One region of the Streptomyces sp. NPDC014764 genome, then DNA from elsewhere that is predicted to be linked to it. Evidence: riboswitches for the same ligand, from Rfam matches in the RefSeq annotation. Region 1 holds a riboswitch; each other region holds the start of a gene.
What was found. Region 1 has a riboswitch for cobalamin ahead of ACF1AG_RS17790 (ABC transporter substrate-binding protein). Riboswitches for the same ligand answer to the same signal wherever they lie in the genome.

Region 2: another riboswitch for cobalamin. It lies ahead of ACF1AG_RS07905 (energy-coupling factor ABC transporter permease); the one in region 1 lies ahead of ACF1AG_RS17790 (ABC transporter substrate-binding protein).
Region 3: another riboswitch for cobalamin. It lies ahead of ACF1AG_RS01880 (prenyltransferase/squalene oxidase repeat-containing protein); the one in region 1 lies ahead of ACF1AG_RS17790 (ABC transporter substrate-binding protein).

The regions. Positions count from the first base shown of each region.
Region 1 covers NZ_JBIBXY010000006.1:287,255-297,582, forward strand. The annotation lists gene ACF1AG_RS17760 (transglycosylase family protein) at 1-729, opposite strand, end outside; gene gndA (NADP-dependent phosphogluconate dehydrogenase) at 1,163-2,602, shown strand; gene ACF1AG_RS17770 (GNAT family N-acetyltransferase) at 3,331-3,675, opposite strand; gene panD (aspartate 1-decarboxylase) at 3,718-4,146, opposite strand; partial or broken gene ACF1AG_RS17780 (DUF6531 domain-containing protein) at 4,569-5,800, opposite strand; gene ACF1AG_RS17785 (class I SAM-dependent methyltransferase) at 5,953-6,570, shown strand; cobalamin riboswitch at 6,599-6,720, shown strand; gene ACF1AG_RS17790 (ABC transporter substrate-binding protein) at 6,829-7,794, shown strand; gene ACF1AG_RS17795 (FecCD family ABC transporter permease) at 7,791-8,906, shown strand; gene ACF1AG_RS17800 (ABC transporter ATP-binding protein) at 8,903-9,688, shown strand; gene ACF1AG_RS17805 (glyoxalase superfamily protein) at 9,773-10,105, shown strand.
Region 2 covers NZ_JBIBXY010000002.1:632,000-642,327, forward strand. The annotation lists gene ACF1AG_RS07875 (hypothetical protein) at 1-591, shown strand, start outside; gene ACF1AG_RS07880 (ATP-binding cassette domain-containing protein) at 629-1,288, opposite strand; gene ACF1AG_RS07885 (ABC transporter ATP-binding protein) at 1,281-2,273, opposite strand; gene ACF1AG_RS07890 (ABC transporter permease) at 2,270-3,160, opposite strand; gene ACF1AG_RS07895 (ABC transporter permease) at 3,157-4,125, opposite strand; gene ACF1AG_RS07900 (ABC transporter substrate-binding protein) at 4,170-5,762, opposite strand; cobalamin riboswitch at 5,954-6,137, shown strand; gene ACF1AG_RS07905 (energy-coupling factor ABC transporter permease) at 6,167-6,877, shown strand; gene ACF1AG_RS07910 (energy-coupling factor ABC transporter substrate-binding protein) at 6,874-7,245, shown strand; gene cbiQ (cobalt ECF transporter T component CbiQ) at 7,252-8,001, shown strand; gene ACF1AG_RS07920 (ATP-binding cassette domain-containing protein) at 7,998-8,858, shown strand; gene ACF1AG_RS07925 (MFS transporter) at 8,966-10,192, shown strand; gene ACF1AG_RS07930 (hypothetical protein) at 10,295-10,328, opposite strand, start outside.
Region 3 covers NZ_JBIBXY010000001.1:401,460-411,787, reverse strand. The annotation lists gene ACF1AG_RS01890 (energy-coupling factor transporter transmembrane component T) at 1-576, opposite strand, end outside; gene ACF1AG_RS01885 (SCO2322 family protein) at 569-1,231, opposite strand; gene ACF1AG_RS01880 (prenyltransferase/squalene oxidase repeat-containing protein) at 1,228-2,445, opposite strand; cobalamin riboswitch at 2,554-2,692, opposite strand; gene ACF1AG_RS01875 (TetR family transcriptional regulator) at 2,822-3,472, opposite strand; gene ACF1AG_RS01870 (glycosyltransferase family 4 protein) at 3,680-5,137, shown strand; gene ACF1AG_RS01865 (class I SAM-dependent methyltransferase) at 5,131-5,871, shown strand; gene ACF1AG_RS01860 (prenyltransferase) at 5,868-6,971, shown strand; gene ACF1AG_RS01855 (hypothetical protein) at 7,030-7,323, opposite strand; gene ACF1AG_RS01850 (DUF5336 domain-containing protein) at 7,434-8,246, opposite strand; gene ACF1AG_RS01845 (N-acetylmuramoyl-L-alanine amidase) at 8,406-9,374, opposite strand; gene ACF1AG_RS01840 (class I SAM-dependent methyltransferase) at 9,384-9,986, opposite strand; gene ACF1AG_RS01835 (MFS transporter) at 10,177-10,328, opposite strand, start outside.

The DNA of each region.
Region 1 (10,328 bases):
GCCCGACGGCTTCGGTGACGGGGCGGCGGGCCCGGCGGGCGCCTCGGCCGTGCCGCCGGACGCGGCGGTTCCGCCGGTGAGCCTGAGCCGCTGGCCCGGGATGATGAGGTCGGGGTCGGCACCGACGGTGGATCTGTTGGCCTCGTAGAGCCCCTGCCAGCCCCCGCGGACGCGCTCCTGCTCGGCGATGCCGGAGAGGGTGTCGCCCGAGACCACGGTGTACATCTCGGCGCGGCCGGCGCGGGCCTGGGGCGTGGTCTGCGGCCGTACGTCCTCGACGGAGGTGCGGCGGTCGTCGCGCTGGGCGCGGTCCGGGCGGCCGGTGGCCGGGCGGATGTCCGGATCCGCCCCGTCGCGGGTCAGTCCGGCGCGTACCGAGCAGGTCGGCCAGGCGCCGGGGCCCTGTCCGTCGAGGACCTTCTCGGCGATCGCGATCTGCTGGTCCTTGGTGGCCAGATCCGCCCGGGGCGCGTACCGGGTACCGCCGAACGCCTCCCACGTGGACTGGCTGAACTGCAGTCCGCCGTAGTAGCCGTTGCCGGTGTTGACGTCCCAGTTGTCGGTCGACTCGCAGGCGGCGACCTTCTCCCAGGTCTCCACGTCGGCGGCCTGCGCCGTTCCCGTGCCCATGAGCGGCAGGGCCATGCCCGCGCCACCTACGGTGACGGTGAGCGAGGCCCGGTTGATCCTGTTCGGCTGATACCGGCGGTGCCGGCCGCGCACGGCCATGGAATCCCCCTCGACAATGCGTCAGGAGGGGCAAAAGTAAGCGCTGCGAACAGGCCGTGACAAGGCGGCTATCGGCCGCACGGATGCGCCAAATGGCGTGGTTGATACGCCCGTTGCGCCCTTGTTTGCCACCGGAGGGGAGCGTGCGCGGGCGCCTGCCGCCGGGCGCGGGTGCGTGTCGCGGCGCGCGCCGGAGGGGCGCGCGGAGGGGGTGGCCGGCCGCAACGGGACGGGCCGGGCATCAGATGACCGGCCGGAACGCTGAGTACGGAGGGCACCTTCGTGCGTATGTGCCTGCGCGGGTCCCGGACGACCCGCGCATGCGCACGCGAGTGCGGCACGCGAGGATGGTCGATGTCAGGACCGGCGGGCGTCCACCCGGCAGCACCGGCACCCGGCGGCACCGATACCGAGGTCACCAGGAGTCACCCTTATGAGCAGTTCAGCGCAGATCGGCGTCACCGGGCTCGCGGTCATGGGCCGCAACCTCGCACGGAATTTCGCCCGCAACGGCTACACGGTCGCGGTGCACAACCGGACCGCGTCCCGCACGCACGCGCTGGTGGAGGAGTTCGGGCACGAGGGCAGCTTCGTGGCGGCCGAGACGGCCAAGGAGTTCGTCGCGGCGCTGGAGCGGCCCAGGCGCCTGGTCGTGATGGTGAAGGCCGGGGAGCCGACCGACGCGGTGATCGAGGAGTTCGCCCCGCTGCTGGAACCCGGCGACATGATCATCGACGGTGGCAACGCGCACTTCGCGGACACCCGCCGTCGGGAGCGGGCGCTGCGGGAGCAGGGCATCCACTTCGTCGGCATGGGCGTCTCCGGCGGTGAGGAGGGCGCGCTGAACGGCCCGAGCATCATGCCGGGCGGCCCGAAGGAGTCGTACGACTCGCTGGGCCCGATGCTGGAGAAGATCTCCGCGAAGGCGAAGGACGGCTCGCCGTGCGTGACGCACGTGGGCCCGGACGGCGCCGGCCACTTCGTGAAGATGGTGCACAACGGCATCGAGTACGCGGACATGCAGCTGATCGGTGAGGCGTACCAGCTGCTGAGGGACGTCGCCGGGTACTCCCCCGCGCAGATCGCGGACATCTTCCGCACCTGGAACACGGGCCGGCTGGACTCGTACCTGATCGAGATCACCGCGGAGGTGCTGTCGCACGTGGACGCGGCGACGGGCAAGCCGTTCGTCGACGTGGTGGTGGACCAGGCGGAGCAGAAGGGCACGGGCCGCTGGACCGTGCAGATCGCCCTGGACCTGGGCGTGCCGGTGTCGGGCATCGCGGAGGCGGTGTTCGCCCGCTCCCTGTCGGGCCACGCGGCGCTGCGGGAGGCCTCGCAGGGCCTGGCGGGCCCGAAGCCGGTGCCGATGAGCGAGTCGGAGGCGTCGGCGTTCGCCGACCGGGTGGAGCAGGCGCTGTACGCGTCGAAGATCGTGTCGTACACCCAGGGCTTCCACCAGATCGCCGCCGGCAGCCAGGAGTACGGCTGGGACATCGACCTCGGCGCGGTGTCGGCCATCTGGCGCGACGGATGCATCATCCGCGCGGCGTTCCTGGACCGCATTCGGGCGGCGTACGACACGCGGGCGGACCTGCCGAGCCTGCTGTCGGACGAGACGTTCGCCCGCGAGATCGCGGAGGCTCAGGACGACTGGCGCGAGGTCCTGATCGCGGCGACCCGCCAGGGCGTCCCGGCCCCCGGCTTCGCGGCCGCCCTCGCCTACTACGACGCACTCCGCGCGGAACGCCTCCCTGCGGCTCTGACCCAGGGCCAGCGGGACTTCTTCGGCGCACACACGTACCGCCGCGCGGACCGCGACGGCTCGTTCCACACGCTGTGGGGCGGGGACCGGTCGGAGGTGTCGGCGTAGGGCGCGGGGCCGGCCGTCTCCCGCCCGCGCGGGCAGGCGAGGGCCGGCCGCGCAGTTCCCCGCGCCCCTGATCGCGTTGCGGCGAGGCCCGGCAACCCCGCCCGCGTGGGCCGGTGGGGGCTGCTCGCGCAGTTCCACACACCGACACGGGCGGAAGCAGCTCGTGCCCCGAAGGGGCGCGGGGAACTGCGCGAGCAACCCCCACACACCCGCACCAGCGCAAGCGGGCCCCGCCCCCAAGGGGCGCGGGGAACTGCGCGAGCAACCCCGACGCACCCGCTCTTGCGGAAACTCAGGTGAGCGGAGGCCCAGGCTCCGGACTCGGCACCGGTTCCGGCCCCGGCGGAATCGGGGACGGCGACGGTTCAGGCGGCGGCTCCGGCTGCGGCGGATTGGGCCCGGGCGGGTGAGGCCCCGGCGGATTGGGCCCGGGCGGCTGAGGCCCAGGTCCAGGCGGCGGCTGGGGCGGCGCAGGCCCTGGCTCAGGTGCAGGACCCGGCTCAGGGGTCGGCGGCTGTGCGGGATCCGGCCCCGGAGCGGGACCAGGCGTAGGCCCCGGCGGCACAGGATCCGGGTACGGGTTCGTCATGACGCGTGTCCTCCGACCGTCCGTTCGACGTGACGTGTGCTCCGGACTACTCCCCGCCTACCCGGCGCCCCCGCGCACAGTCACCCGGGTCACCCGGGCGCGTGACGAGAGGACGCACGGGGCCGTTCGGACGTACCTCTCAGAACCGCTCGGGATGCGCGGCAAGCCACGCCTTGGCCGCGCGCAGCAGCTCCGGATCGGCAGCGGGAGCCTCCTCCGGATGCCGTGAGGCCCACCGGACGACGTAGGGACACAGCGGCGCGACCACGACACCCTCACGAGCGGCGAGGACGTACAGCTCACGGGCGAGCGACCCGGCGATTCCCTTGCCCTCGTGGGCGGGCTCGACGACGGTGTGCACCGGCACCAGAGCGGAGGCCGGCTCGTCGAGAACGAAGTACTCGATCCGTCCGACGACCTCACCGCCCTCGACCGCCTCGAGGCGCCCGGCGTCCCGGTCGTCGCGGATCTCGATCCCGTCCATACCCGTCACTCCCCTGCTCCTCGGTCGTCGCCCCGGCACCACTCAGACCGTGGCCGTGGCCACCGCCTGCGGGCTGCGCTCCTGGTCCGACCCGGGTACCGGCTCGGAGGGGTCGGCGCCGAGGGCGACGATACGGTTGCCGGCGTCCACATGGACGACGCGCGGTTCGAGTGCCCGCGCCTCGGCGTCGGTCACCTGGGCGTAGCTGATGATGATCACCAGGTCGCCGGGGTGCACGAGGTGGGCGGCGGCCCCGTTGATGCCGACCACACCGGATCCGCGCTCCCCCTCGATGACGTACGTCTCGAGCCGGGCGCCGTTGGTGATGTCGACGATGTGCACGAGCTCACCGGGCAGCAGATCGGCGGCGTCGAGCAGGTCCGCGTCGATCGTCACGGATCCCACGTAGTGCAGGTCGGCCTGGGTGACGGTGGCACGGTGGATCTTGGACTTGAACATGGTGCGCAGCACGTTGGACTCCTGGAAGTCGTGGCTCCCTGCCTGCTTTGTGCAGGTCAAGGGCGTTGTTCACTGTACACCGACACTCCTCGCACTCGAAGATGCCGAGAACTCGTAACACGATCTTGCTGGTGTGCTGCGGCTGGTCCGGGGGCGCTGTTGAGTAGGTCGCCGGTGCCGAGGTCGTTCACGGGCTACGCCGTAGTCATGCCGGGATGAAGCTCGGCCACCAGGGCGGGACGTTGCCCGGGCACAACGGGGCGGTGTAGGAGTCCGGCATGCCGAGCCAGGTGACAAGGAACCAGGTGAACCACAGCGTGAAGATGAGCCCTGCAGTCAGGGCTGCCCTGCGGTGACGTCTTCCGAGGGTGCTGTGCAGGATCACCCACGGAACCGCAGCGGCGATCCATATGAGAGGCGCAAGAAACAGGCCGGTACTCAAAAAAGTCCTTGCGGCCGTCCGCGGTGGTGAAGTCGTTGGGCAGGTCGGTCCCCGCGACCGTCTGGTACGCCGACACGGACGCCGTCGCGCCCAGCGGCAGCTTCTGGGAGAGGGCGTTGTTGCGGCCGTCCCATCCGTACGTGGTCGTGTTCCCGCCCGTGCCGTCCGCGCCGGTGCCCATGGCGTCGATGGCGGTCTGGGTGAGGTGGTTCTTGTACGTGGCGTGGCGGGAGTGGCCGAGCGGGTCGGTGACCTTGGTGACTTCGCCGTCCGCATCGTGAATGTACTTCGTGGCGTCGCCGTCCGGATCGGTGACCGTGGTCGTCGCCGCATCCGCCGATGTGGCGGCCGTGTAGTCGTAGCGCCAGGTCGGGCCCGTGTGGCCGCTCGACGTCGACTCGGTGGCGCGCTGCATGGAGGTGACGCGGTTGTGGCCGTCGTAGGTGAACAGGGTGACCGTGCCCTCGGGGGTGGTCACCTTCGTCACCCGACGGAGGAGTCGTACTCGTAGGCGGTGGCCTTGCCGGCCGTGTCCGTCACCTTGGCCAGGTTCCCGGCCCCGTCGAGGTCGAGGACGGCGGTGCGGCCTGTGTGGTCCTTGGCCTGCCACTGGTTCGGGTAGGTCTTGACCAGGTCGATCCAACGGCCCGAGCGGGTCTCGGTGAGCTTGAAGCCCTTGTGCTCGGCGCCCTCGTCGTGCTGGTCGACGGTGATCGTGCCGTCGTTCCTGTCCGTCACCCTCGTGAGGGTGCCGTGCTCGCTGTACGTGTCCTTCGAGCCGGACCTGCGGTCGGTCAGGGTGTAGATCCCGTCCGCGTTCTTCCTCAGGTCCTTCGAGTAACCGGCCGGCGTCGTGTACGTGCCGTCGGCGTTGGCCGTGGAGTGCAGCAGCTCGCCGGTGGCGTCGAAGACGCCCACCTCACCGTCCTTCACCTGGAGGTAGCACTCATACGCCTGCCACCACGGCTGCGACACCTTCCCCCACGGGGGTTCCAGGGAGTTGTAGGTGCGGGTCAACTGGAGTCTCTGGCCGACGCCCGCGATGTCGAAGTCCGTGGCCGCCAGCATCAGGTTGCCGGTCGAGACGTTCACCCACGCCACCAGCGCGTCGTTCAGACGGGTGTCGACGATCTGATGCCAGGGCACCTCGCCCTGGCCCTCGGGCAGGTAGTCAGTGGCGACAGCATCTGCCGACCGGACACCGCTTGAGGCACTGCGCCGCAGCCCTCGCTCCGACGCCGTGGTCTTCGGCCAGCAGCCGCTGGCCGCGCGCCTGCGCGAGCGGCGTGCTGGGTGGGCAGTTGTACAACCTCTGCGGACAGGCCGGATGCGGACCCGGGGTGTTCACCGTGCCGCTCGCCCGTCGCGGTCACCGCGTGACCGGAGTGGACCTGAGCCCGGCCATGCTGGACCGGGCACGCAAGCGGTCGGCCGACGCCGGTGCGGAGGTGACGTACGTGCGGGCCGACGCCCGCGAGTACGAGGCACCGGGTGGCTTCGACGTCGTCCTCGACATGTTCACCTCCTTCGGGTACTTCGAGGACCCCGCCGACAACGCGCGCGTGTTGCGCACCATGTACACCTGCCTGGCTCCCGGCGGCAAGCTCGTCCTCGACCTCACCGGGAAGGAGCTCCTGGCCCGCAGGGTCACCCCGCCCAAGGTGGTGCGGCGGGGCGACGACCTGATGGTGCAGACCGACACCGTGCTGGACGAGTGGGCGCGCCTGCGCAGCGAGTGGGTGCTGGTCGCTGGTCCGGGGCGAGCGAGTGACGCGGGCCACCTTGACGTGGTTCGCGTACAGCGCGGTGGAGCTGCCGCGGATGGCCGAGGAGACGGGTTTCGGCCGCGTGGAGGTCTTCGGCGGGTTCGACGGGCGCCCCTACGACGAGAGTGCCGAGCGGCTCGTCCCTCGGGCGGTCTGCGAAGCGTGAGGGAGGCAAAGGGCGTGCGGCCGGGTCCGCACGCCCTTTGCCGTCGGCTCGGAGGACCGTAGGATCACCTGGTCATCGCCGCGACGGGAGACAGGAAGCCGGTGCGAATCCGGCACGGTCCCGCCACTGTGACCGGGGAGCGCCCCTCCGACATGCCACTGCGCACCGCGCGGGAAGGCGGAGGGAACGTCGATCCGGGAGTCAGGACACTGGTCCGTCGCGGGCCCGATCCGAGGAGCGCGGACTCCAGGAGGCTTCACGTGTCCCAGCTGTTCACCCCTGCCCGCACGCGCGGGTTCCGTCGTGCCACGGCCGCTGCCATGGCACTGTCGTCCATGCTGCTGACCACCGGCTGCGGTGCGTCCGACGAGGGCGGCGGGGACGCGAAGGCCACCGCAGCCGCGTCCGAGGGCTTCCCGGTCACCGTCGACAACTGCGGCGTGAAGACGACGTACGACAAGCCTCCGTCTCGGGTGGTCACCATCCACCAGCACCCGGCGGAACTCATGCTCGCCCTCGGCCTGAAGGACCGCATGGTCGGCACGGCCTTCCCCGACTCCGCCGTCCTGCCCGAGCTGGAGAGGGACTACGAGTCCGTACCGGAACTGGCGGAGAGGGAACCGTCCTTCGAGAAGGTCCTGGACGCCGAACCCGACCTCGTCTACGGCGGCTACGGCAGCGCCTTCGACGAGAAGGAGGGCCGCTCCCGCAAGGCGTTCGCCGACGCGGGCATCGACACCTACCTCAACCGCGAGTACTGCGGCGGGAAGCGGGTGACGATGAAGGACACCTACGACGAGATCCGCACCATCGGCACGATCTTCGGCGTCCCGGACCGGGCCGACGACCTGGTCACCGACCTCGAGGTCCGCGTCGCCAAGGCCGCCGACAAGGTCCAGAGCGAGCCCGAGCTGTCCGTCTTCGTCTACGACAGCGGCGACAAGAGCGCCTTCACCGCGGGCGGCAAGAGCCTGGGCACCGAGCTTATCCGGCTGGCCGGCGGCGAGAACGTCTTCGCCGACCTCGACGACGTCTTCGGCGACGTCTCCTGGGAGCAGGTCGTCGAACGCAAACCGGAAGTCATCGCGATCTACGACTACGCGGGCGCCGGAAGCGTGAAGGAGAAGAAGGAGTACCTGCTCTCCCAGCCCGCGCTCGCCGACGTACCCGCCATCAGGAACAAGCGGTTCGTCGTCCTGCCGCTGACCGCCACCCTGGTCGGCATCCGCTCGGCCTACGCGGTCGAGGACCTGGCCCGCGGACTGCACCCCGAGAGCTTCCGGTGACCCAGGCCGCCACGGGCACGCCCGCCGAAGAGGCGGCGCCTCGGCGGAAGACCACCAGGCCGGAGACAGGCCGTACACGGCTGGCCGTCACACTGCTGGCACTCACGGCGTTGCTCGTCGTCTCCGCCACGGCGGGCCTCGCGATCGGCTCCGTCCGGGTGCCGCCCGGCCAGGTGTGGGGCATCGTGACGCACGCGCTGGGCGCCGACTGGCAGCAGCCGGACTGGTCGCGGGCCCGGGAGACCATCGTGGTGGACGTGCGGGCGCCGCGGGTGCTGCTCGGTGCGGTCACCGGCGCCGGCCTGGCGGTCATCGGTACGGCTCTGCAGGCACTGGTGCGCAACCCGCTCGCCGAGCCGTACCTGCTCGGCGTCTCTTCGGGGGCGTCGCTCGGCGCGGTCTCCGTGATCGTGTTCGGGGTCACCTTCTTCGGGCCCCTCTCCCTGTCGATGGCCGCCTTCGTGGGCGCCCTGGGCGCGCTCCTGCTCGTGTACGCCACCGCCCGCACCGGCGGACGCATCACCTCGGCACGGCTGGTGCTGTCCGGAGTAGCGATCGCGGCGGTACTCACCGCAGTCCTCGATCTGCTGCTGCTCACCACCGCCCGGGGCAACGAGGCCCGCGCGGTCCTCGCCTGGACCCTCGGCGGTCTCGGCGGCGTCAACTGGGGCTCGCTGTGGCTGCCGAGCACGGCCCTCCTGCTCGGCATCGGCGTCCTCATGATCCAGGCCCGCAACCTGAACCTGCTGCTGGCCGGCGAGGAGGCGGCCACCACGATGGGGCTGGACGTGGCCCGGTTCCGCGCCCGCCTGTTCGTCCTGCTCTCCCTCGTCACGGGTGTGCTGGTCGCAGCGGCCGGACCGATCGGCTTCGTCGGCCTGATGATGCCCCACATCGTGCGCCTGTTCGTCGGCGGCGACCACCGCCGGGTCCTGCCGACGGCGGCACTCGGCGGAGCGGTCTTCCTCATCTGGTCCGACATCGCCGCACGGACCATCGCCGCACCGATGGAAATACCCGTCGGCGTGCTCACGGCCCTGTGCGGCGGACCGTTCTTCCTGTGGCTGATGCGCCGGGACGCCCGACGCGGCACCGACCGAGGAGTGGCATGACCGCGACCGAACTGAGCGTCGACGGCGTCACGCTCACCGCCGGAGCCCGCCACCTGGTCCGCGACGTCTCCCTGACCGCCCGCCCGGGCGAGACCATCGGGCTCGTCGGCCCCAACGGCAGCGGCAAGTCCAGCCTCCTGCGCACCGTCTACCGCGTCCTGCGCCCCGACACCGGTCAGGTCCGGGTCGACGGAGGCGACGCCTGGTCGCTTCCGGTGCGGCAACTGGCCCGCACCGTGGCGGCGGTGGTCCAGGACTCGGCCGCCGACTTCGACCTCGCCGTCCGCGAGGTCGTCGCCATGGGCCGCACCCCGCACAAACGGCTCCTCGCCGGCGACACCCCCGAGGACGCCGGCCTCATCGACTCCGCGCTCCTCGCGGTCGACGCCGTCCACCTGGCCGGCCGCCCCTTCGACCGGCTCTCCGGCGGCGAGCGCCAGCGCGTCCTCATCGCGCGCGCCCTCGCCCAGCAGCCCACCCTCCTCGTCCTCGACGAACCCACCAACCACCTCGACGTCCGGCACCAGCTGTCCGTGCTCGACACCCTGCGCCGTCTGCCCGCGACCGTGCTGCTCGCCCTGCACGACCTGAACCTGGCCGCCTACTACTGCGACCGCCTCTACGTCCTGCACCACGGCGAGGTCACCGCCTCCGGCCCACCCGCCGAGATCCTCACCCCCGGGCTCCTGGCCGAGGTCTACGGAGTGGCGGCGGAAGTATCCACCCATCCGCGCACGGGCGCCCCGCAGGTGACGTTCCTCCCCGAAGAGCCACGCAACTGAAGGCCCCCGACTACCGCGTGCGTCCGCGCGACCTGGTGCCGCATCGGGCGACGAACACCCTGGACGATCTGCGACGATGACGCCATGGACGAGGGCGTCATTCCCATTCTTCGCGTCGAGGACGCCGCTGCGGCGGTCGCCTGGTACGAGCGGCTGGGCTTCGCCAAGCAGTGGGAACACCGCTACGAACCGGGGCTTCCCGCGTTCGTCGAGGTCGCCCGGGGCGGGGTGCGGTTGTTCTTGTCGGAGCACAAGGGCGATGCCAGTCCCGACACGCTCGTCTACCTCCGCGTTCGTGATGTCGAGGCCATTGCCTCCGAGTTCGGGGTGCAGGCGAAGGACGCTCCGTGGGCGCGTGAGATTGAGCTGCACGACCCTGACGGCAACCGGCTTCGGATCGGCACGCCGGCGGAATGACACTCACCAGCAGTGCACAACAGGGAAGCTGTGCAGGTGGCTGAGCAAGTACGCGTCCGCGAGACAGATGACAACGACCCTCCACAACATCGTGCGCCGTGGCGAGCGGGCTTCTCACCCGTGCGACATGCGCGAAGCAAGCTGCCGTGAAGCCGCCGACCGGGAGTACGAATGCCAGACTGCCCCGGCCAGATGCTGACTGGATGCTGACGTACCTGATGAT
Region 2 (10,328 bases), on a different contig from region 1:
AAGAAGGAGATGGAGGAGACCGGCAAGAACATGTCCGGCGCGGAAGGCCTCGGCGAGTCGTCGTCCGCCGAGCCCAGCCTCGACGCCAAGACGCAGAAGAAGCTGACGGACGCGCTGAAGAAGGCCGTCGCGCAGAACGTCGACTTCGCCACCTCCGGCGGTTCGGACGGCACCGAGCACATCAAGGCGACCGCGCCGTTCCGCACGCTGGTGACCGAGCTGCTCGGGGCGCTGAAGCCGCTGCAGAACGACCTGCCGATCGGGGACGAGCTGCCCACCGCCAAGGACTTCGCGGACGCCCCGAACACGAAGGTCAGCGCCGACTTCACGCTGAAGAACGGCGAGCTGACCGAGGTGTCCGTCGATCTCGCCGAGCTGGCGGAGTCGGCGAAGGTCAAGAAGTTCGCGCTGGTACTGCGCGTGAGCGAGGGTGAGAAGCCCGAGGCGCCCGCCGGGGCGACCGAGCTGGACATCGAGGAACTGATGACCATCATGCTCACCGGCGCCTTCGGCGGAGCCGTCTCCGACGAGGAGTTCGGCGACGTCCCGCTCGAGGAGGGGGACCTCGCGGGCGACACCCAGATGTGGTGACCCGTTCCCCGGGAGGCGGGTCCCGGCCGTCCGGGCCTCAGCCCGCGGCCACCGCCTCCCAGGGCAGCGTACGGTCGCACCAGCGGTTCAGCAGGGTTCGGTCGTGGCCGACCGACAGCAGGCCCGCGCCCGTCGACGCGCGGTAGTCCTCCACGACCCGCACCAACGCGGCCGTGGTCGACGCGTCGAGCATCGCCGTCATCTCGTCGCACACCAGCCAGCGGGGCTCCAGGCACAACGCCCGCGCCAGGCAGGCACGTTGCAGCTGGCCGTCGCTCACCTCGTGCGGGCGGCGGCCGAGCAGGTCAGGGGTGAGTCCCACGGTGTCGGCCAGTTCCCGCACGCGGTCGGCGGCCGAGGCGCGCCGGCCCGTCGCCCGCAGGGGTTCCGCGATCAGGTCGGCGAGGTGCATCCGGGGGTCGGCGGCGAGGCGGGGCTGCTGGAAGACCACGCCGATCGCGGTGCGCTGTGCGCGGGGCGCACGGTGCCGGAAACCGAGGACCGGCGTGCCGTCGAGGACGACCTCCCCGGCGTCAGGCCGGTGGAGCAGCGCGGCGACCCGGGCGAGGGTCGACTTCCCGCAGCCGCTCGGGCCGAGCAGGCCCACCGCCTCGCCCCGGGCGACGGTGAGGTGCGCGTCGCGGACGACGGGGGCGCGGCGGTCGTAGCCGGCGGTGACGGCGCGCAGCTCAAGCACGGGTGTCCTCCGGGGTACGGGTCGCGTGAGGGATGGCGGCGGGGGCCGGCGCCGGGTGGTGGCAGGCGACGGTGTTCTCCAGGAGCGGGAGCGCGCCGCAGGTGTCCGTCGCGCGGTCGCAGCGGGGGGCGAAGGCGCAGCCCTCCGGGAGACTGCCCAGTTCCGGGGGCAGGCCGGGGACGGGGGTGAAGGACCGCTCGGGGAGCGCCTCCAGCAGACCGCGGCTGTAGGGGTGGCGCGGGCCAGGGGTGCCGAAGAAGGTGTCCGCGTGGGTCAGTTCGACGATGCGGCCCGCGTACATGACCGCGACGCGGTCGGCGATGCGCGCGGCGGCGGCCAGGTCGTGCGTGATCATCAGCAGGGCGTGGCCGTCGTCCACGTGGCGGCGCAGTTCGTCGACCGTGCGGTCCACCAGGTCGCGGTCCAGGCCGGTGGTCGGTTCGTCGGCGAGGAGCAGTGGCGCGTCGCCGATCAGTGCGAGCGCTGTCGCGGCGCGCTGGGCCAGCCCGCCGGACAGTTCGTGCGGGTGCCGGTCGAGGTGGTCCAGGGGGAACTCGGCGCGCAGCGAGGCCTGTTCGGCCGCCTTGCGGCGGGCGGTACGGCCGCGGACGCCGGTGAGGCGGGCGACCGTCTCCTCGATGTGCGAACGGATTGTGCGCACGGGGGTGAGGTGGGCCGCCGGTGACTGCGGGACCAGGCCGACACGGCGGCCGCGTACGGTGCGCGCGAGGGTTGATTCGTCCGCCGTGAGCAGGTCGAGGTCGCCCAGGTGGGCATGGCCGGCGGTGCGGGCGTTGCCCGGGAGCAGGCCGAGCAGTGCGGACGCCAGCACGGACTTGCCGCACCCGCTCTCCCCGATGAGCGCGAGGCACTCCCCCGGCGCGACGTCGAACGACGCGTCGGACACGGCGTCGACGCGGCGCCCTCCGGGGAGCAGGAAGCGGACGGACAGGTCGTGTACCGAGAGCAGGGGCGCGGGCGTCACAGCATCAGCTCCGATCGGCGGCGGGGATTGATCCGTTCTCGCCAGACGCCCGCCAGGCCGGCGATCGCCAGGGTGGGGAGGATCAGGAACAGGCCGGGGAAGAGGGTGGGCCACCACTGGCCGGCGAGGAGTGAGCCCCGGGCGCCCTGGATCAGCGTGCCGAGGCTCGCGGTGTGGGTGGGCAGGCCGAGGCCGAGGAAGGACAGGGCCGACTCGTGCCACATGGCGTGCGGGACCATCAGCACGGCGGCGAGACCGGCCTGCGGCAGCACACCCGGCAGCAGGTGGCGTACGGTCACCCGCCACCTGCTCGCCCCGCCGGAGACGGCCGCGTCGACGAACGGCCGGGACCGCAGCGACAGCACCTCCGCGCGCACGATGCGCGCGGTGGACAGCCAGTGCGTGAGGGCGACGGAGATCACCACCGGCCAGACGCCCGGACGGAACATGGCCACGATGAAGATGCCGAGCAGCAGATGCGGCACGGAGGACAGGGTGTCGACCAGTCGCATCACCAGACGGTCGGCCCAGCCGCCGAGGGCGCCTGCGGCGGCTCCCACGGCCGTGCCGATCACCGTGGCGGTGAGCGCGGCGACCACGCCCACCAGCAAGGACACGCGCAGCCCGTAGACGCAGCGCAGCAGCAGGTCGCGGCCCACGTCGTCGGTGCCGAACGGGTGCGCCCAGCTGGGCGGTTGCAGCTTGGCGGCCAGGTCGACGGCCTGCTGGTCGAGCTGGACCAGCGGCGGGACCAGCAAGACGGCCAGCACGGTCACGGCGACCAGGGCGGCGGAGACACGCAGGCGCAGGACGTGTGTGGAGCGGCGGGCGGTGCCGTGCGCGCGCCAGGCCGGCTTCGCGTCCGCCACGTCGACGTCGGTCGTCACATCTCCTCCAGCTTCACCCTCGGGTCGATCAGCCCGTAGAGCAGGTCGGCGAGCAGGTTGCCGGCGAGGACGGCGGCCGTGGCGAGCGTGGTCAGCGCGGCGAGCAGCGGGAAGTCGACAGCCGTGGCCGCCTCCACGGTGGCCGAGGCGATGCCGGGCCAGCTGAAGACCGTCTCCACCAGCAGCGCGCCGGTGATGAGTTCCGGCACGCGGGAGCCGATGAGGGTGAGCACCGGCAGCAGCCCGGAGCGCAGGGCGTGGCCCAGCAGCACTGTGCGTTCGCTCAGGCCGCGCGCCCTCGCCCCGCGCACGGGATCCTCCGCGAGGGCGTCGCCGACGCCCTGACGGACGTAGAGCGTGAACCAGGGCAGCTGGGAGACGGCGAGGACGCCGGCGGGGAGGACCAGATGCTCGGTGAGGCTGCCGAAGGTGACCCGGTCGCTGCCGGTGTCGGTGAGGCCGCCCGCCGGGAGGACGTCCAGTTGGAGGGCGAACAGCCACACCGCGAGCAGCGCGATCCAGAAGACCGGGGCGGCCTCCAGCACATAGGCGGCGGAGGTGACCGCGCGGTCCACGAGGGAGCCGGGGCGGCGGGCCGCGAGTACTCCGAGGACCGTGCCGAGCAGTACGGCGGCGGCGAACGCGACGGCGCACAACAGGGTGGACCACAGCAGTCGTTCCCCGATGACCTCGGCCACCGGCTGGCGCATCACCGCGGACTGTCCGAAGTCGCCGCCGAGGGCGGAGGTCAGCCAGTCCCACCAGCGCGCGGTGAACGGCCGGTCCGCGCCGAGGTTCTCCCGCAGCCGGTCCAGGGTCTCCTGGTCGGCGCCGAGCGCGGCCGTGCCCGCGTACGCCTTCACCGGGTCGAACGGGGACGCCGCGGCGACGGCGAACACGCCGAACGTGACGACGAGGAGCACCGGCACGGCGTACAGCGCGCGGCGCGCCGTGAGCCGTGCCATCGGGCGCCAGGGGGCGCGGGTCGTGGCTCGCCGGGGGGCGTGGGTCATGCCGCGGGCTGCCAGTCCTCGACGTTCCACCAGGGTCCGGCGGCGAACCCGTGCTCGTGCGGTTCGGTCTGGGTGGTGAGGCCCTTCCAGCGGTCGGCGAGCACGTACAGGTGGTCGATGTGGGTGAGGAAGGTGTAGCCGGGGTCCTTCACGAGGGCGCGCTGGAGGGCGTCGTAGGCGGCCCTGCGGGTCTCGGGGTCCTGGGCGCGGCGGCCGGTCTCCAGGGCGCGGTCGACGGCCGGGTTGTCGTAGTGGGCCATGTTGTTGAAGCCGTCTCCGGCGAGGGAGGAGTGCAGCATCGTGTAGAGCCCGAAGTCGGGGTCGCCGGTGCTGCCGAAGCCCGCGAGGACGGCGTCCCGGTGCATGCGGGGCTCGATGACCTCCCAGGTGGCGCTCTCCACCCGGACGTCGATGCCGGCCTTCTTGGCGTCGGAGGCGTAGGCGAGGGCGTGGTCCTGGCGGACCTTGTCGCCGGAGGGGTAGTACAGCGTGAAGCGGGCGGGGCGGCCGTCCTTGGCGCGGATGCCGTCCTCACCCTTCGTCCAGCCGGCGGCGTCGAGGATGCGGCCGGCCGCGGCGAGGTCGCGCGGGCGCTCGGTGTCCTCGGCGAACCACGGGTCGTCGACGGGCAGCGGGCCGTAGGCGGGGCGGCCGGCGCCGTCGAGGATCTTGTCCACCATGGCCTGCCGGTCGACGGCGAGGTCGAGGGCGCGGCGGATCGCGGAGTCGCCGGTGACGGGGTTGCCGCTGGGGAGGGTGACGACGCGGACGTCGTAGGAGGTGGCCCGGTAGGTCTTCTTGTCGTCGTCGCTCTTGAAGGTGGCGGCGAGGTTGGGCGGGAGGACCGCGCCGTCGAGGTCGCCGGAGCGGAGCCGGGTGGCGCGGACGTCGTCGTCGCCGACGATCGCCATGGTGAGCTTCTTCACCTTCGGGGCGCCGCCCCAGTGGTGCGGGTTGGCCTTGAAGGTGAGCTTCTCACCCTTGCGCCAGTCGACGAGGACGTACGGTCCGGTGCCGACGGGCTTCGTGTTGAAGGGGCCGGTGTTGGGGTCCTGTTTCCCGGCGACGTGCTCGGGGACGATCGGCAGGACCGTGCGGGCGGCGAACGGCGCGTAGGGGTGGTGGAGGGTGAAGACGACCGTGTCGTCGCCCACCGCCCGGACGTCCTTGACGGCCGCGAGTTCGCTCCTGGCGGTGTTGTTGGTGCCGTCGTCGAGGACCGTGCGGTACGTGAAGACGACGTCCCGTGCGGTCAGCGGCTTGCCGTCGCTGAACTTCACGCCTTTGCGCAGGGTGTACGTGTAGGTGCGTCCGCCGTCCGTGATCCGCGGGAGTGCCGTGGCCAGCGCGGGTTCCAGGGTCATGTCGGCCTTGCGGGCGAGGAGGCCGTCGAACAGCTTGGAGTTGCCGTCCTTGCCGTAGCCGAGGAGCGGGCTGAGGGTGTCGGGCTCGGTGGAGACGCCGATCACCACAGACTCGCCGGCCGCCGCGTCGTCCGCGGTTCCGGAGCCCGGCGCCGAGCAGGCGGAGACCGCCGCGGCCGTCGCCAGCACGGCGGCGGCGCCCCGTATGCGTCGTCGGGTCGTCATCGAACCTCACATCCCTCTTGCTGGAAAATCGCTCTTGCATATTAGTTGCAGGTAGACCCTGCCCAGGACGGCGGCCCTCCAGTCACCTCGGCTGCCGGGCTGCCCGAACGCGCAGGTGTGCGCCGGGGTCCGAGCCGCCGGGCGCCCTCCGCGCGCCCCCGTCGCCGCTTGTCACCGGGCCGCGACGGGGACTACTGTCACCACGCCTTGGTGACGGGAAATCGGTGCGATACCGGTGCGGCCCTCGCCACTGTGATCGGGAAGTCCGGCTCCGGCCCTCAGGGGCAGCCACTGGGTCCTTCGGGACCCGGGAAGGCGGAGCACGGGCGGTGGTACCCGTCAGCCAGGAGACCGGCCAAGGCGCGTCAACCATCCACGAGGTGCTGGAGAGGGTCTGCTGAGCCATGCACATTGCCGAGGGTTTCCTGCCTCCGGCGCACGCGGTCGCCTGGGGCGTCGCGTCGGCGCCGTTCGTCGTCCACGGGGCCCGGTCGCTCGTCCGTGACGTGAGAGAACATCCCGAGAGCACGCTGCTGCTGGGCGCGTCGGGAGCGTTCACGTTCGTCCTGTCAGCGCTCAAACTGCCTTCGGTGACCGGGAGTTGCTCCCACCCCACCGGCACGGGGCTGGGCGCGATCCTGTTCCGGCCGCCGGTCATGGCGGTGCTCGGGACCATCACTTTGCTGTTCCAGGCGCTGCTGCTCGCCCACGGCGGGCTCACCACGCTCGGCGCCAACGTCTTCTCCATGGCGGTCGTCGGCCCCTGGGCCGGGTACGGCGTCTACCGTCTGCTGCGCCGGTACGACGTGCCGCTGATGGGCGCGGTGTTCTGCGGCGCGTTCGTCGCCGACCTGTCGACGTACTGCGTGACCAGCGTCCAGCTCGCGCTGGCGTTCCCCGACCCGGGCAGCGGATTCCTGGGCGCGCTGGGGAAGTTCGGCTCCATCTTCGCCGTCACGCAGATCCCGCTCGCGGTCAGCGAGGGGCTGCTGACCGTGCTGGTGATGCGTCTGCTGGTGCAGTCCAGCAAGGGCGAGCTGACCCGGCTCGGGGTGCTGGTCACCTCGGTCGCCGGAGGCAAGCGCGCCGAGTCGGCCGGGGCGGTGGCCCGATGAGCCGCAACGCGAGGATCAACACCCTGCTCCTGCTGCTCGTCGCCGTCCTCGCCGTGATCCCGCTGGCGCTCGGGCTCGGCGACCACAAGGAGGAGCCGTTCGCCGGGGCGGACGGCGAGGCGGAGACCGCGATCACCGAGATCGACCCGGACTACGAGCCGTGGTTCTCACCGCTGTACGAACCGCCGTCCGGGGAGATCGAGTCGGCGCTGTTCGCCCTCCAGGCCGCACTCGGCGCGGGCGTCCTGGCGTACTACTTCGGGCTGCGGCGCGGACGTCGGCAGGGCGAGGCGCGGGCGCGAGAGCGGGCCGGCGCACAGGGTCCGGACGCGGAGGTACGCACCGGCGCCGACGGCGGACGGGACTGACAGGCCTTGCTGCCGATCGACGCGGCGGCGCACAGCAGCCGCTGGCGCCGCCGCCATCCCGTGGACAAGGCCGTCCTCGGTCTGGGCCTCACCGCCCTCGCGGTCTCACTGCCCCCGTGGCCGGGCGCCCCGCTGGTGCTGGTCACCGCGTTGGTGCTGCTGCTCGGCCCGGCGGGGGTGCCGGCCGGGCGGCTGTGGCGGGCGTACCGGGTGCCGCTGGGGTTCTGCGTCACCGGGGCGCTGACCCTGCTGGTGCGGGTGGGCGGGCCGGGTGGCCTGGTGTCGCCCGCCCCCGACGGGCCCCTGCGCGCCGGGGAGTTGCTGCTGCGCACCTCGGCGGCTTCGCTGGGCGTGCTGCTGTTCGCGTTCACCACGCCGATGTCGGACCTGCTGCCCCGGCTGGTGCGCGCCGGGGTGCCGGCGCCGCTGGTGGACGTGGCTCTGGTGACGTACCGGATGAGTTTTCTGCTGCTGGACTCGGTGCGCCGGGTGCACGCGGCGCAGGCGGCCCGGCTCGGGCACACCACCCGGGCGGCGACCTGGCGTTCGCTCGGCGGGCTCGGCGCGACCGCGTTCGTGCGGTCCTTCGACCGTGCGGCGCGGCTGCAGACCGGGCTCGCGGGCCGCGGCTACGACGGCACCCTGCGCGTGCTGGTGCCGGAGGCCCGGGTGTCCGCCCGCTTCACGGCCGCGAGCGCGGCGCTCCTGGCGGCGCTGGCCGTCCTCACCTGTGTACTGGAAGGGCCCCTGTCGTGAGCGAGTCGGTGCCGGTGGCCCTGCGGGGCGTGTCGTTCGCGTACGAGGAGGGGCCGCCGGTGTTCACCGGGCTGGACTTCGAGGTGCGTGAGGGCCGGGCGCTGGCCCTGCTGGGGCGCAACGGAAGCGGCAAGACCACCCTGATGCGGCTGCTGAGCGGCGGACTGCGGCCGCATGGCGGGGAGTTGCTGCTGTCGGGCCGTGCGGTGCGCCACGACCGGAAAGGGCTGACCGCGCTGCGCACCACCGTGCAGCTGGTGGTGCAGGACCCGGACGACCAACTGTTCGCCGCCTCCGTGGGGCAGGACGTGTCGTTCGGGCCGCTGAACCTCGGGCTGCCGCACGCGGAGGTGCGCGCGCGGGTCGCGGAGGCGCTGGAGGCGCTGGACATCGCCGCTCTCGCCGACCGGCCCACGCACCTGCTGTCGTACGGGCAGCGGAAACGGACGGCGATCGCGGGCGCGGTCGCGATGCGGCCGCGGGTGCTGATCCTGGACGAGCCGACGGCGGGCCTCGACCCCGACGGTCAGGAGCGGCTGCTGGCCACCCTGGACGGTCTGCGGGCGGGCGGTACGACGGTGGTGATGGCCACGCACGACGTGGACCTCGCCCTGCGCTGGGCCGACGACGCGGCCCTGCTGACCCCGTCGGGCGCCCACACCGGCCCGGCCGCGGAGACGCTGTCCCGGCGGGACCTCCTCACGGCGGCGGGGCTCAGGCTGCCCTGGGGCGTGGCGGCCGGACTGTTCCTGCGGGCGCGGGGGCCGGCCGGCGCCGCGGACGCCGGTCCCCGCACCCCGGAGGAGCTGGCGGCGCTGGCCGCCCTGCCGGAGTACGGGGGCGGGCGGCCGGGCTAGGTCAAAGGCGCCGACGGTCCGATGTGTACATTTGTTCCTACTCGGTGGGTGAGCGGGATCATCGCCTGCCTGCCCCTCGTTCTCACCAGCCCCGGCGGAGCCCCACCTTGACCGACCTTGCCGTACGCCGGCGCCGCCGGGCGCTGTACCTCTTCTTCTTCCTCAACGGCATCGCCATGTCCTCGTGGATCACGCGCACCCCGGACGTCCGTGACCGTCTGGGTGTGTCCACGGGGGAGATGGGGCTGGTGCTGTTCGGGCTGTCCGTCGGCTCGATGGTCGGCATCCTGTGCTCCGGCCGGTTCGTGTCCCGGTTCGGGACCAGGCCCGTGACGGCGCTCGGCACGCTGTTCGTCGTCGCGAGTGTGGTCGTCGTGGGCGCGGGCACCGCACTCGCCTCCGCGGCCCTGGTCACCGCGGGCCTGTGCCTGTTCGGCCTCGGGGTCGGGGCGGGCGAGGTGGCGATCAACGTGGACGGCGCCGACGTCGAGCGGATCACCGGCAGGCCGGTCCTGCCCACGCTGCACGGATGCTTCAGTCTGGGCACCGTCGTCGGCGGCCTGGCCGGCATGGCGGCCACCGCGGCGGCGTTTCCCGCCCACTGGCATCTTCTGGCGGTGGCCGCGGTGACGGCCGCGATGTTCGGGTACGCCATCGGCGGCGTCCCCGCCGGAATCGGGGTCCGTGCCGCGGCGCCCGCTTCGGGCTCCGCACGGCCGGCGGGCCCGCGGGTGTGGAAGGACCGGCGGCTGCTGATGATCGGGGCCATCGTCCTGGCCATGGCTCTCGCCGAGGGCGCCGCCAACGACTGGCTGCCGCTGCTGATGGTCGACGGCCACGGTCTCGACGCCGCGCTCGGCTCGCTCGTCTTCGTGGGGTTCGCCGCCGCGATGACCCTGGGCCGCTTCGGCGGCGCCTTCTTCCTCGCCCGTTACAGCCGGGCGACCGTGGTACGGGCCAGCGCGGTCTCCGGAGCCGTCGGTCTGTGCCTGGTCATCTTCTCCGACAACGCCGTCGTGGCGGCGGCCGCCGTCCTGTTCTGGGGACTTGGCGCGTCCCTGGGCTTTCCGGTGGCTCTGTCGGCGGCCGGTGACTCGGGGCCCGACGAGACCGCCCGGGTCGGCCTCGTGGCGACGATCGGCTACGTCGCGTTCCTGGTGGGGCCGCCCACCCTCGGCTTCCTCGGCGACCACTACGGACTGCGCCCGGCGATGGTCGTGGTCCTGGCGTTCGTCGCCGCGGCTGTCTTCGTGGCCCCTGCCGCCGGTACGCGGGGGTCCCGTCACCGGGAGGCCGAGGCCAGTGCCGGCGCCTCCGGCGGACTTGCCGTGTGAGAAGGCTCGGCGTCCTGTCCTGCCGTTCGCGCGGTTCCCCGCGCCCCTGGGGTGTTGGGGCGCGGGGAACCGCGTAGACGTAAGCGTCCGGGACGGGACCTGTCAGCAGCCGCCGCAGTTGTAGTACGTGACGTCC
Region 3 (10,328 bases), on a different contig from region 1:
CGCGAAGGTCAGCGCCACCACCACGGCAACCCCCAGCTCGTACAGGGCGCCGGGCAGCGACTTCAGCAGGCGGGACGGGCTGGCGAGGGCGTTCGCGGCGCCCACGCAGATCAGCAGCGCGGCCAGCCGCAACGCGTCGTACAGGGCGAAGGTCAGGCCCTCCGCGGTGACCCGGCCGCCCAGGCGGATGCCCTGAGCCCAGTCGGGCAGCGGTACCTCGGGCAGCGTGAACAGGGTGTGCGTGCCGGGGATCGGGGAGCCCAGGACGATCGCGAAGGCCAGCCGCAGCACCAGCACGGCGGCGGCGAGCTTCACGAACGCGCCGTAGGAGCGGGCCCACGGGGTGTGCGGGCGGCGGACGGCCACGACGTATCCGGAGACGGTGATCAGCAGGGCGAGCAGCAGCGGGTTGGTGGTGCGGGTGGCCGCCGTCCCCAGCGCGAGGGCCCACAGCCACCACGCGCCGGGGTGCAGGGCGCGGCGCGGGCGCGGCACGGAGACGCCGACGGGCGGCGTCCCCCGGTCCGGGCGCGGGCGGGCGAGGCCCTGACGCCCGGAGCCGTCCGCCTCACGCACGGCGACGGACCTGCCAGACGGCGGCGGCGCCCAGCACGACCACCACCGCGGCGCCCGCGATCAGCCCCACGGAGGGCCCGGAGCCGCCGTCGTCCTGCGCGGAGGCCTCCTCGTCGGTCTCGGCGGCCCCCGTGGAGGCGGACCCCTTCCCGCCCGTGGCGACCTGCTCGCCGCAGCCCTTCGCCGGGTAGCCGGCGATCGCGCACAGCAGTGCGTTGCTGTCGTAGCGCAGCGGCTCGGCGACCGAGGCCAGCGCCTCCGCCGTCGTGGCGTCCTGAGCCATCTGCGCGCAGGCCGTGCGGCCGGCCGGCGGCTTCGCCCCGGACGGGGCGTCGGCGGGCGTGCCGAAGTCGATCACCAGCGCCACTCGCTTCGTGCCGTCCTCGGCGGGCGTCTTCGCGCAGATGGTGTCGAAGTCGGCGGTGCCGCGCGGCTTGGCCGCGTCGCCCGAGTCCTCGCTGACCGAGAAGCGGAAGCCCAGCACGTCGCCGTCCGCGGGCCGCGACATCGAGGGGCCCACGGTGGCGTACGTCCACGCTGAGCCGTCCCGCTCCCAGAAGGACCAGTAGCGGTACCCGGCGGCCTGGGCCTGGCCGGCGCCCGCCAGCAGCGGCAGCAGCGCGGCCAGGAACAGCACGGTGAGGCGGCGGGTCACGGCTGCTGCCTCTTGGTGCGGTTGCTGATCAGGAAGCCGATGCCGATGCCCGCGACCAGGCAGACGCCGACGAACCACCACACGCCGAACGGGGAGTCCGAGTCCTTCTCGTCCTCGGCCTTCTCGGTCGCCTTCGCGGTCTTCTCGGGGGCGGCCGGGCCGGCGGCCCGGAGCTGCTTCACCAGGTCCGTGCCGCCGAAGTCGCGCGGGTCCGCGCCGGTCGCGTGGGAGGCGAGGATCAGCTGCGCGTAGGCGCCGGGCCCGCTCTGCGCGGCCCAGTCGGCGGCGTTCTTCTCCAGCCAGGCGTACGACTTCTCCGCCTGGGCCGTGTCGCCCTGCGCGGCGAGTGCGACCACCGCGTCGGCGGTGTTGCCGAAGTCGGGCTGGTCCGCGGCGCCGGGCGTCGAGGCGAGCAGGTACCCCTTGGCGGCGAGCGCGCCTGCCAGGTGCGCGGCGCCGTTCGCGGCGGCCTGCGCCGGGGTGGTCGCCTCGACGCAGGAACCGGCGGCGCCGTCGCCCTTGCCGGGCTCGACCAGCAGGCCCTTGCCGAGCGCGCCGAGCACGCCCGCCGCCGTCGCGTCCGCGTTGGCCGTCAGCGAGCCGTCCTTCTCCGGCTGGTACGCGAACGCGCCCGCGCCCTCACCGGTGCAGGGCAGCTCCAGGCCGAGCAGCGCGTCGTAGGGGGACTTGCCGCCCTTCCTCACCTCACCCGGCTTCTCGCCGGCGGCGGCGAGCGCGCCGACGACGACGGACGTGGAGTTGGTGTCGCTGGGGCCGCCCGCGGTGTAACCCCAGCCGCCGTCCTCGTTCTGCACGGACTTAAGCCAGCCGACGGCCTTCTCCGTGACGGCGTCGTGGCCGCCGAGCGCGGCGAGCGCCTGCACGGCGGCGGCGGTCTGGTTGGTGTCGACCATGGTCTTCGCGTCGCACGCGGCGGACGGGTCGGCACGGAACGGCGCGAAGGAGCCGTCGGCGCACTGCTGGCCGGTCAGCCAGCCGACGGCGGCCTTAGGCGGCTCGGCGCCGGCGGCGTGCTGGGCGAGCAGGGCGAGCGACTGGCGCCACACCCCGTCGTACTGCGGATCGGTGTCCCCGTACAGCGCGGACGGCAGTGCCTGCGGGGTCGGCGACGGGGACGAGTCGGCTGCGGCCGGTGCGGCGGCGCCGAGGACGGCGACGGCGGCCAGCACCGCTGCGCTGCGGCGGACGTTCATGACGGGCGGGTGCCTCTCCCTGAAGAGGGCCGGGCAGCGCGGGACACCCCGGCGGCTCGGCTCCGTATACCTCGACGGTGCCCGTGCACCGGCGGATGCCGGGCACGTGAGCCGGTCACGATCCGTGCGGGGCATTCCGGCTCACCGTCCCCAGGACGGCTCACGGTTGCGGGTCAGCGCCGGATTCGCACCGGCTTCCCCCCGTACGGCTGTGATACGACGCGGCCACTCTACCCGCCCGTAGAACGGGTGTCCGGGGCGGCCGGGGGCGCGAGGAGAGGCACACAGGCGTGAGGTGACGGGCGTCACGGCGCCCGTGAGCCGTCCCGCACCCGTGGGCGGGTGCGGGCGAGGGGGAGTCGTTGACCGCGTTCCGTCAGTGCTGCCCGGAGCGCGGCGGAGCCGTCAGGTCGATCAGCCGGCACACCGTCTCGATGTCCACGCCCACCTGCTCGATGGAGGCCCGCCCCGACAGCCAGGTGATCAGCGTCGAGTGCCAGGTGTGCCCGATCACCCGGACGGCCGAGAGCTGCTCGGGCGTCGGGTCCGTCAGATCCGTGGCGTCGAGGATGATCGCCGTGGTCCGCCGGAAGACCTGCTCCACCTCCGCGCTCACACTGCGGTCCGCGAAGGTCAGCGCCCGCACCATCGCGTCCGCCAGGTGCGGGTCGCGCTGCATCGCGCGGAACGCCCGCATCAGCGTCCCGGCGACCCGCTCCGCCGCCGTCTCGCCGGCCGGGGGCTTCTTCCGCAGCGTCGCGTGCAGATGCTCCAGCTGATCCTGCATCGTCGCCACCAGCAGATGGATCTTCGACGGGAAGTACCGGTACAGCGTGCCCAGCGCCACCTGCGAGGACTCCGCGACCTCACGCATCTGCACCCCGTCGAAACCGCCCCGCGAGGCCAGCCGCGCGCACACCTCGAGGATGCGTCGGCGCCGCGCCTCCTGCCGCTCCGTGAGCGGGGAGGCCGGCCCGGCGCGCCCGGCGTCCGGCGCCGCCTTGGTCCTGTGGGCTTCCGCGGGCATGGGTCCCGTCCGTGACAGTCGGTGAGGATCGATGATCGGACAGCATGGCACGGCGTCCGCCGTGGCGTGAATCACCTGATCCACCGCTGCCGACGTTCTTACCTGCCGGTAGATTCGGTTCCTCCGAACGATCAACTCTGAAACTTGTTCTAGATCGGCGTCCCGTCGTACTGTCGCGGGACAGTGCAGGCAGAAGGGGGTCCCAGAGTGACCGCTGAGGCCAGTCAGGCCGGGCCCTCGGCGGGCCCCGCATCCGACGGCTCGCGACCGCTCCGCATCGCGCTCCTCACCTACAAGGGAAACCCGTTCTGCGGCGGCCAGGGCGTCTACGTGCGCCATCTCTCCCGCGAACTGGCCCGGTTGGGACACCGCGTCGAGGTCATCGGCGCCCAGCCCTACCCGGTGCTCGACGAGGGGTACGACGGGCTGAGCCTCACCGAGCTGCCCAGCCTCGACCTCTACCGGCAGCCGGACCCCTTCCGCACCCCGAAGCGTGACGAGTACCGCGACTGGGTCGACGCCCTCGAGGTCTCCACCATGTGGACCGGCGGCTTCCCCGAGCCGCTGACCTTCTCGCTGCGCGCCCGCCGCCATCTGCGCGCCCGCCGCGGCGACTTCGACGTCGTCCACGACAACCAGACCCTCGGCTACGGCCTGCTCGGCGACCTCGGCGCGCCCCTGGTCACCACCGTCCACCACCCCATCACCGTGGACCGCCGCCTCGAACTGGACGCCGCCGAGGACTGGAAGCGCCGTATGTCGGTGCGCCGCTGGTACGCGTTCACCCGCATGCAGAAGCGGGTCGCCCGCCGCCTGCCGTCCGTGCTCACCGTCTCCGGCAGCTCCCGCGACGAGATCGTCGAGGACCTCGGCGTACGGCAGGACCGCATCCACGTCGTCCACATCGGCGCCGACACCGACCTGTTCTCCCCCGACCCGTCCGTGAAGGTCGTCCCGGGCCGGATCGTCACCACCTCCAGCGCCGACGTGCCGCTGAAGGGCCTCGTCTACCTCGTCGAGGCGCTCGCCAAGGTGCGCGCCGAGCAGCCCGACGCCCACCTCGTCGTGGTCGGCAAACGCCCCGCCGAGGGCCCCGTCGCCCAGGCGATGGAGCGCTACGGCCTCGAAGGCGCCGTCGAGTTCGTCAAGGGCATCTCCGACGCCGAACTCGTCGACCTGGTGCGCTCGGCGCAGGTCGCCTGCGTGCCGTCGCTCTACGAGGGCTTCTCCCTCCCGGCCGCCGAGGCGATGGCCACCGGCACCCCGCTGGTCGCCACCACGGGTGGCGCCATCCCCGAGGTCGCCGGACGCGACGGGGAGACCTGCCTGGCCGTGCCGCCCGGCGACGCGGACGCGCTGGCCACCGCGCTCACCCGGCTCCTCGGCGACAGCGGACTGCGCGCCCGCCTCGGCGCCGCCGGACGCGAGCGCGTGCTGGCCAACTTCACCTGGGCGCGCGCCGCCGAGGGCACCGTCGCCCGCTACCGCGAGGCCATCGGCACCGCCCGCGCCGGCCGGGGCGGGGCCCCGCGCGCCACGGCACCGGCCCCCCAGGCCCCGGCGCCCGAGAACCTCGACCTCGTCCCCGACGCTCTCGCGGACACGGGCGTCGTACCCGTCTCCGCGGCCGACTCCTCCGACCGTGAAAGCAGGGCCACGTGCTGACCGTCGACTTCTCCCGGTTCCCGCTCGCCCCGGGCGACCGCGTCCTGGACCTCGGCTGCGGCGCCGGACGGCACGCCTTCGAGTGCTACCGGCGCGGCGCCCAGGTCGTCGCGCTGGACCAGAACGGCGAGGAGATCCGCGAGGTCGCCAAGTGGTTCGCGGCGATGAAGGAGGCCGGTGAGGCGCCCGCCGGCGCCACCGCCACCGCCATGGAGGGCGACGCCCTCGCCCTGCCCTTCCCCGACGAGTCCTTCGACGTCGTCATCATCTCCGAGGTGATGGAGCACATCCCCGACGACAAGGGCGTGCTCGCCGAGATGGTGCGCGTCCTCAAGCCGGGCGGCCGCATCGCCGTCACCGTCCCGCGTTACGGCCCCGAGAAGGTCTGCTGGACCCTGTCCGACGCCTACCACGAGGTGGAGGGCGGCCACATCCGCATCTACCGTGCGGACGAGCTGCTGGGGAAGATCCGCGAGGCCGGCCTGCGCCCCTACGGCACCCACCACGCCCACGCGCTGCACTCGCCGTACTGGTGGCTGAAGTGCGCCTTCGGCGTCGACAACGACAAGGCGCTGCCGGTGCGGGCGTACCACAAGCTGCTGGTCTGGGACATCATGAAGAAGCCGCTGGCCACCCGGGTCGCCGAGCGGGCCCTGAACCCGGTGATCGGCAAGAGCTTCGTGGCCTACGCGACCAAGCCGCACCTGCCGCGCGCCGAGGCGGACGCCACGTGACGACCTCCCGGCCGGCCGGCGACCCCCGCACCCCCAGCTTCGAACACCTCGTCCTCAACGGCGTGCTGACGCCCGAGGAGGCGGTCCGGACCGTCGCCGGGATCCTCGCAGTGCAGCGGGAGGACGGCGCCGTCCCGTGGTTCCGCGGTCACCACCTCGACCCCTGGGACCACGTCGAGGCCGCGATGGCGCTGGACACGGCGGGCGAGCACGAGGCCGCCGAGCGGGCCTACCTGTGGCTGGCCCGGCACCAGCTCGACGACGGCTCCTGGTACGCGGCCTACGCCGACGGGGACCCGGACGCCGTCACCGACCGGGGCAGGGAGACCAACTTCGTCGCCTACATCGCCGTCGGCGTGTGGCACCACTACCTCGCCACCGGCGACGACACCTTCCTGGACCGCATGTGGCCCGTCGTGTGCGCGGCCGTGGAGTTCGTGCTGGAGCTCCAGCAGCCCGGCGGGCAGATCGGCTGGCGGCGCGACGACGACGGCACGCCCGCCGCGGACGCGCTGCTCACCGGCTCCTCCTCCGTCCACCACGCCCTGCGGTGCGCGCTCGCGATCGCCGAGCAGCGTGAGGAGCCCCAGCCCGACTGGGAGCTGGCCGTGGGCGCGCTGCGGCACGCCATCCGGCGCCACCCTGAGCGGTTCCTGGACAAGGACCGCTACTCGATGGACTGGTACTACCCGGTGCTCGGCGGCGCGCTGACCGGCGCGGAGGCGCGGGAGCGCATCGACGCGGGCTGGGAGCGGTTCGTCGTGCCCGGCCTCGGGGTGCGCTGCGTGGTGCCCAACCCGTGGGTCACGGGCGGCGAGTCGGCCGAACTCGCCCTGGCGCTCTGGGCGACGGGCGAGTCCGACCGCGCGCTGGAGATCCTCCAGTCGATCCAGCACCTGCGCGACCCGGAGAGCGGCCTGTACTGGACGGGCTACGTCTTCGACGACGACGCCATATGGCCGCGCGAGCTGACCACCTGGACGGCGGGGTCGCTGCTGCTGGCCGTCGCCGCCCTCGGCGGTCACGAGCCGACCTGCGCGGTCTTCGGCGGCGAGCAGCTGCCGAAGGGCATGGACCCGGACTGCTGCCCGGACGCCTGACGCCGTAGCACCGGTGCACGAACCACCGGGCCGGCCGGGCCAGGACCGTGGGCCCGGGTCAGTGGCGGCGCAGGCGGCCGGCGATGGCGTGGCCGATGAAGAGGTAGACCACGGCGGCGAGTCCGTAGCCGAAGACGACCCGCGCCCACTCCTCGTCGAAGGTGAACAGGTCACGCGACCAGGCGGCCAGCCAGTTCGCCGCGTCATGGACGAACCGCACCAGGTCGTTGGCCCGGTTGGCGTCCAGCAGATACATCAGAATCCACAGTCCGAGGATGACGGCCATGACGTCCGCGATCACCGCGATGACCGTCCCCGCGGAGGTGGAACCAGAGCGATATCGAGGGGACATGCTGTCCGTCTGGCCCCGAACGCCCGCTTGAAACCAGCCCTCTTCGAGGCCCGCACGCGAACGGCCCCCCGCCCGCGAGGGCGAGGGGCCGTCGACGACGGGGCCGGGGCTCAGCCGCGCTGGATGCCCGACGTGTCCTGGAGGACGCCGCGGCGGCCGTCCTGCGTCTGCGCGACCAGCGCCTGACCGCGCTGTTCCACCGCCAGGTACCAGGTGCCCGGGGCGAGTTCGGCGATCGGCGTGGGCGAGCCGTCCTCGGGGAACAGAGGACGCGGCACCGGCACGGCGAACCAGAACGGCGAGAAGTCGGGAGCGGGCGCCGCCGCGGGCTGGCCCGGCTGCGGCTGACCGCCGTACGGCTGGCCCGGCTGGCCGCCGCCGAAGGACGCCTGCTGGGCGCCCGGGTAGCCGTAACCGCCGGGCGGCTGCGCGCCGTACGGCTGCTGCGGGGCGGCGGGGCGGGCGGCCGGGAGCAGCGCGCCCTTGAGCGCCGGCACCAGCGGTGTGGCCACGGCGGCGGCCGCCATCACCAGCGTGGCGACGAGCGCGAGGATCAGGCCGATGCCCGCGTCGGGGCCGTCGCCGCCGCCCCCGAAGTTGTCGGCGCCGCCGGCCGGGTCGAAGACGTTGCCCAGCGCGCTCCAGGCGGCGAACACCGCGAAGGCGACGCCGAACGGCGCCAGGTCGAGACCCGCGACCTTCGGCGCCTGCGGCAGACCCCGGGCGACGACGATCAGGGCCGCGGCGATGAGGCCCGCCAGCACCACGCTCAGCAGCACCGGACCGCTCGCCCACAGGCTGGGGATGTCCACGCTGTCCGAGGCGCCTTCGATCGAGTACAGATCGAGGAACGACGCGATGAACAGCAGTACGGCTGCTCCGATCACCACGCCGTCGCCTCGAGTGAGGGAGCGGATATTCACTTCAGGTCCTTCGTAGGTCGTCTCGTCGTCGGAAGAGGCGTCGCTGTCACCAGGTCGCCCCGTAGGGTCCGGTGCGAAGCGCGGGGGTGGCCCCTGATCGTACGGACGACACTATCGTCCGCCGGACGGGGCTGTCCGCCCGGATCAGCGGGCTGATCCCTACCCGCGCAGGAAACTCACGATTCCCTCGGAAATCCCTTGCGCCGCTTTCTGCCGCCAGGCGCCGCTGGTCAGCAGCGCCGCGTCCTTGCTATCGCGCATGTTCCCGCACTCGATGAACACCTTCGGAACCGTTGACAGATTGAGACCGCCAAGGTCCTTCCGCGTGACGAGTCCGGTGCCGCCGCCGGTGTAGTTGGACGGCGCGGTGCCGGTGACACGGACGAAGTTGCCCGCGATGCGCTCCCCGAGCTCGCGCGAAGGCGCCACGATGGCGCGGGTGTCCGCCTCGCCCTCGTTCACGGAACCCGGCAGGATCACATGGAAGCCGCGGTTGCCGGCGCCGGAGCCGTCGGCGTGGAGGGAGACGACCGCGTCGGCCTTGGCCGCGTTGCCGATCCGGGCGCGCTCGTCCACGCACGGCCCGTAAGGCCGGTCGCGGTCCTGCGTCAGCTTCACCGTCGCGCCCTGCTTCTCCAGGAGGGCGCGCATCCGGTGGGCGACGTCCAGGGTGAACTCGGCCTCCGCGTAACCGTCGTTGGTGGACGTGCCGGTGGTGTCGCACTCCTTGCGGTGCGTACCGACGTCCACCTGACGGTTGATCTCCGCCGTGTGCTGCGCGTTCGTCGGGTTGTGCCCCGGGTCGACGACGACGACCTTGCCCTTGAGCGGTCCGGCCGCGGCGGGCGCGGACGCGGAGGGCGTCCGCGAGGCGGGGGGCTCCTCGGCCTCCGCGGACGGGGACGAGCCGTCGGCGGTGGGGGAGGAGGCGGCGGGCGACGGCGTGCGGGGCGCGGCCGGCGGGGAACCCCCGGCCTCCGCGCCCTTGTCGTCCGTGCCGCCCGTGGCCGCGTACACGCCCCAGCCGAGCAGACCGCCGCAGACGAGCGCGGCGAGGGCCACGGTCAGCGGACCACGGCGCGAACGCCGCTCCGGGGGCGGATCGAAGTCGGGACCTGTGTACGACACGCAGCCACCCTAACGGTGCGCGGCGGCCGCACCCGTACGGCGCAGGACGCGCAGCGAACCCGTGGCGGAGACCTCGGTGAACTCCCCGGACGCCAGCGCCCGCTGGTGCACGCGGTACGGGGCCTGCCCGGTGAACTCGTCCACCGGGTCGGGGAAGACGTCGTGGATGACGAGCAGCCCGCCCTCGGCGACGTGCGGGGCCCAGCCCTCGTAGTCGGCGCTCGCGTGCTCGTCGGTGTGGCCGCCGTCGACGAACACCAGGCCCAGCGGACGCCCCCACAGGGCGGCGATCTGCGGGGACCGCCCCACCAGCGCCACCACGTGCTCCTCCAGACCGGCCCGGCGCAGGGTCCGCCGGAAGGCCGGCAGGGTGTCCATCACGCCCAGCTCGGGGTCGACCGTCTCCGGGTCGTGGTACTCCCAGCCCGGCTGCTGTTCCTCGCTGCCCCGGTGGTGGTCCACGGTGAGCGCGGTGACGCCCGCCGCACGGGCCGCGTCCGCGAGCAGGATCGTGGAACGGCCGCAGTACGTGCCGATCTCCAGCAGCGGAAGCCCGAGCCGCCCGGCCTCGACCGCGGCGGCGTACAGGGCCAGCCCCTCGTCCAGCGGCATGAACCCCTTCGCCGCCTCGAACGCGGCGAGCACGGCCGCCTCCGGCGCCTTCACCACGAGCTCCGTCTTTCCGCAGGTCACAGAAGTCTCCACGGGGTCATGCTGCCGCAGTCCCTGCGGGGCCGGTGAATCGGGGTGCCGGGAGGTGACCGGGTGCCGCCCGTGGTGCGTCACGGGCGGCACCCGGCGTTCATGCCGTGACCGTCTCCGGCGGCAGCGACAGGTCCACGGCGACGCAGTCGCCGGTGCCCGTGTGGGTCGCCGGGGAGGCCAGGGGGCCGTGGCCCGGGGCGCGGGCGGCGAGGACGTACGGGCCCTGCGCCGGGACCGCGAGGGCGTAGG